2 regions of the Priestia sp. AB genome follow, and region 2 is predicted to be linked to the other one. Evidence: riboswitches for the same ligand, from Rfam matches in the RefSeq annotation. Region 2 holds a riboswitch; the other holds the start of a gene.

Region 1 (2,205 bases), on a different contig from region 2:
TTTTTAAGATAGCAGCATACTCACGAAAGTAGGCTTGAAGTTTAATTGAATTTGGTGTCTTTGCACCTAAAGGATAAACGTCAAAACCTTGACGTTTAGCAATAATAGAGGCGCGAAATAAATGAAAATCATTGCTAACAAGGACGACTTTTTTGTGTTGAATATCGACTTTCTGTTTAGTAAAAGTAAAATTCTCAAAAGTAGAAGTTGACTGATTTTCTTTTATAATTCGATTCTTTTTAATTCCTTCTTTCCGCAGAAAACGATAGGCTGCCTCTGCTTCAGAAATTTCTTCATCGGATCCTTTTCCGCCCGTTACGATAACTTTTGTTTGTTGATGTGCTTGTAAATAAGATAAAGCCGTCTTTACTCGTTCTTTTAAACTAGGAGACATTTGGTCCCCATCTACTTTAGAACCTAAAACGAGCACATAATCTGCGTTTTGTGGAACAGGCTTGTGAGCAGTTTGATACATACAAAAAGATATAATTGCTATATAAAGAACAAGAGAACCAATAAAGGTATAAATCATTTTTTTCTTCAACTGTGAGCACCTTCCTAGCTATTTCATAAGATGTTTGGAAAATAATTGTTATTATAGCATACGAGACCCAAATAAGTATAAACACAGTAATATATAATAATAGAAGAAAATCGTTATTGTGAATGGTTATAAAATTCGTTACAATAAAGAATAAATGATTTTAAAAGTGCCTCTAAGGAGGATAATAGGGAAATCGGTGTAAATCCGGTGCAGCCCCCGCTACTGTAAATGTGGATGAACCTGCAAAGACCCACTAGTCAAACTAGGAAGGGTGCAGAAGTAAAACGAAGCATAAGCCAGGAGACCTGCTTTTAAAAACCCCTTATTTTTCGGTGGGAGAAATAAGTCAAGACAATGTGTTAATGAGCGCATGACCAAACCTTGACTTTTACAGTTAAGGTTTTTTTATGTGGTAGGGAGTGGAAAAAGTGAAAAAAGGAAAACCGCTTATGATTCAAGGAACGCACTCAGACGCTGGAAAAAGCATGATTGCTACAGCATTTTGCCGTATTTTTAAAGAAGACGGCTATCAAACTGCACCGTTTAAATCGCAAAATATGGCGCTTAATTCATACATTACAATGGATGGAAAAGAAATTGGCAGAGCGCAAGGAATTCAAGCAGAAGCGGCTGGAGTAGAGGCAACAACCAATATGAACCCTATTTTAATTAAACCAACTCGTGATCATGAATCTCAAATTGTCGTTCACGGAAAACCGCTACGTAATATGTTTGCTTTTCAGTATCGGCAAGAATTTTTTAATGAAGGTTTGAACGTTATCACGGAAGCTTATAAAGAGCTTGCCAATCATTATGATCGAATTGTGATTGAAGGCGCTGGAAGTCCTGCCGAAGTCAATTTGAACGATCGGGAACTCGTAAATATGCGTGTTGCAAAAATAGCAGAAGCGCCTGTTGTGCTAGTAGGAGATATTGATAAAGGTGGCGTTTTCGCGAGCCTAGTGGGTACTCTTCAATTGCTTCCAGATGAACACAAGTCTAGAGTTATCGGGGTGTTAATTAATAAATTCCGAGGAGATTTAGAACTTTTAAAACCAGGTTTGAAGTGGTTTGAAGAATACACGGGTGTTCCGGTTCTAGGAGTTATTCCTTATATGAACAACGTGGAAATTGATGCGGAAGATTCGTTATCACTTAGAAATTACTCAACGCTTGTGAATCCGTTAAAAGAAATTGATATTGCGGTCATCTCGTACCCGCGCATCTCAAATTTTACAGACATCGATCCTTTAAGCTTAGAAGAAGACTGTCACGTGAGGCTTGTAACCAAGCCGTCGCAATTAGGTACGCCTGATTTAATTGTTTTACCAGGAAGCAAAAATACGATTGAAGATGCGCAGTTTTTACAAGAAAGCGGCCTGGCTCTAGCCATTAATCAAGTATTGAACACAACGAACGTTCACGTCATTGGCATCTGCGGAGGATATCAAATGCTAGGGGAGACAATTACAGACCCTGATGCAGTAGAATCTCGGATTGAATCCATTAAAGGGCTGGGCTTGCTTCCAGTGGAAACGGTTATGACAACCAGCAAAAAAACAGAAAGAGTTGCTGGGTATGTCCAGCTAGAAAGTGAAAGAGTTTCGATTGAAGGCTACGAAATTCATATGGGAAAGACGATTTCTAAGAGCACCACGGAA
Region 2 (2,205 bases):
ATGAGACCCCGCAGGCGCACAAGCGACGAGGAGGCTCATCGGCCGCCCGCGGAAAGCGAAGCCTTGCACGAAAATCAACTGCGGGGTAACAAGCGGTTCAGCTCATGTATCCCATTTGCCTTTAGATTGAATTCATTTCGTTATGTCTCAACCTCTTTTGGAAAAATGTGCATAACTCTTAACGAAACCTTGTAGCAGAAGGCGCAGTCAAACGTTATAATAGATAATAAATGATGATATATTCTCTATATTTGTCATATATTTGTATTACATATGTAATTAAAGAAAAACATTCACTTGATATACTGTTTAATGACTTAACTTTATCTTAAAATTTACAGTGAACTGCCTGTTTATAGAGGCTTAGAACATACACAGCAAATGGAGGAGCAATCATGGCAAACGAAAAGATGCAAGAAGGACTTAATCGTTTTATCAAGGAAGATTTAAATGACCTTTTAGGTAGACTGTTCCCCTTAATGGACCGGGAGTGTGCCGAAGAAAAAAGAAAGCTTATTGAAACAGCAGTAGAGTACATTTATTCGTCAGGATATCACCAAGGAGCAAAAGATTTAATCGAAACACATCGAAAAGACGATTATAAATTGTTAAGGCAAAAATTAGCGTCAACGCCTCCTAAAAACTAATTTTTTTGAAATTTCTTTTGACAACATAAATGTAAGGTGTTAAGATGACTCTACATTCAAAATATTATAAACAATTAAAACTCTTATTGAGAGAGGCGGAGGGACTGGCCCTGTGAAGCCCGGCAACCATTTAACATTCTTGTTAAAAAGGTGCTACATCCTGCAAAGCGTACAGCTTTGAAAAATAAGAGAGGATTTCATAGATACTATGCCTCTCTATTCGTGATAGAGAGGCTTTTTATTTTATGTGAATATGTTTTGAATGAACAATTTTATAAAAATGCATCAGGTGCTGTGGAACGAATGTACGCAGCTTAAAAGGGAAGACCGGTGAAAAGCCGGCGCGGTCCCGCCACTGTAATGGGGAGCAACTTATTAACCACTGTTTCATGTTGAAATGGGAAGGGATAAGAAGCGATGAACCTAAGTCAGGAGACCTGCCTGTTGTATGCACTTAAGCTCTACGGGATATAGAGAGGAGTGAGGAATACGTGTTGAGAAAAACAGGCTATCTCAACTTTAGTTAAGTATGCGTATCATCTCTCTTTTCATTTCGAAAAGAGAGATTTTTTAGTTTATCGATAAAAAATATACAGGGAGTGGAAAAAATGAGCAGTGTAAAAAGTTCAAACTTAGGTTATCCAAGAATTGGTGAAAAACGAGAATGGAAAAAAGCGCTTGAGCAGTTTTGGGCAGGAAAACTAGAGAAAGATATCTTTCTGCAGGAAATTGAGGCTCTTCGTCTAGGGCATCTGAAAAAACAGCGTGATGCAGGAATTGAATTGATTCCAGTCGGTGATTTTAGCTTATACGATCACGTGTTAGATACAGCCGCTATGTTTGGTTTGGTGCCAAAGCGCTTTGATTATGACGGAGGACCGGTATCGCTTGAAACGTATTTTGACATCGCCCGAGGAACAAAAGGTGCGGTAGCTTCTACGATGACAAAATGGTTTAACACAAATTATCACTACATCGTACCCGAGCTTGAGGAATGTACGCCGGCACTTGTAGAAAATCGCCCGCTTCAATTTTACAAAGAAGCAAAGCAGAAGCTGAATATTGAAGGCAAGCCCGTTATTTTAGGTCCAGTAACATTTGTAAAGCTGTCAAAAGGATATAAAAAAAGTGAGTTTGAAAAAGTAGTTGAACAATTTGTTCCGCTTTATGCAACTATCTTAGCGGAGCTGCAGGCAGAAGGAGTAGAGTGGGTACAAATAGATGAGCCAATTTTAGCTACAACGCTATCAAAAGAAGACCTGGCGCTGTACAAAGAAGTCTATCAAACTTTGAAGGAAGCGGCACCGAATGTAAAAGTCATTTTGCAAACGTATTTTGACAGCGTTGATTACTATAAGGAAGTCGTGTCTCTTCCTGTTGAAGGAATCGGTTTAGACTTTGTGCATGACCGAGGAGAAAATCTCACTGCGCTTAATAAATATGGTTTTCCGACTGATAAAGTGCTGGCAGCAGGAGTGATTGACGGACGAAACATTTGGCGTGAAAGTTTGGATGAACAACTTTTAACGATCAGTGAAATTGAAGAAGCCGTATCAAA

What was found. A riboswitch is a leader RNA that binds a small molecule or an ion and turns the genes downstream of it on or off. The one in region 2 is predicted to bind cobalamin.
Region 1: another riboswitch for cobalamin. It lies ahead of POF52_RS22565 (cobyric acid synthase); the one in region 2 lies ahead of metE (5-methyltetrahydropteroyltriglutamate--homocysteine S-methyltransferase).

What each region holds. Positions count from the first base shown of each region.
Region 1 is NZ_JAQMYN010000008.1:145,653-147,857, reverse strand. It holds gene POF52_RS22570 (YdcF family protein) at 1-544, opposite strand, end outside; cobalamin riboswitch at 692-871, shown strand; gene POF52_RS22565 (cobyric acid synthase) at 964-2,205, shown strand, end outside.
Region 2 is NZ_JAQMYN010000004.1:456,123-458,327, reverse strand. It holds gene POF52_RS15655 (hypothetical protein) at 1-89, shown strand, start outside; gene POF52_RS15650 (hypothetical protein) at 396-647, shown strand; SAM riboswitch class I at 728-838, shown strand; cobalamin riboswitch at 918-1,106, shown strand; gene metE (5-methyltetrahydropteroyltriglutamate--homocysteine S-methyltransferase) at 1,256-2,205, shown strand, end outside.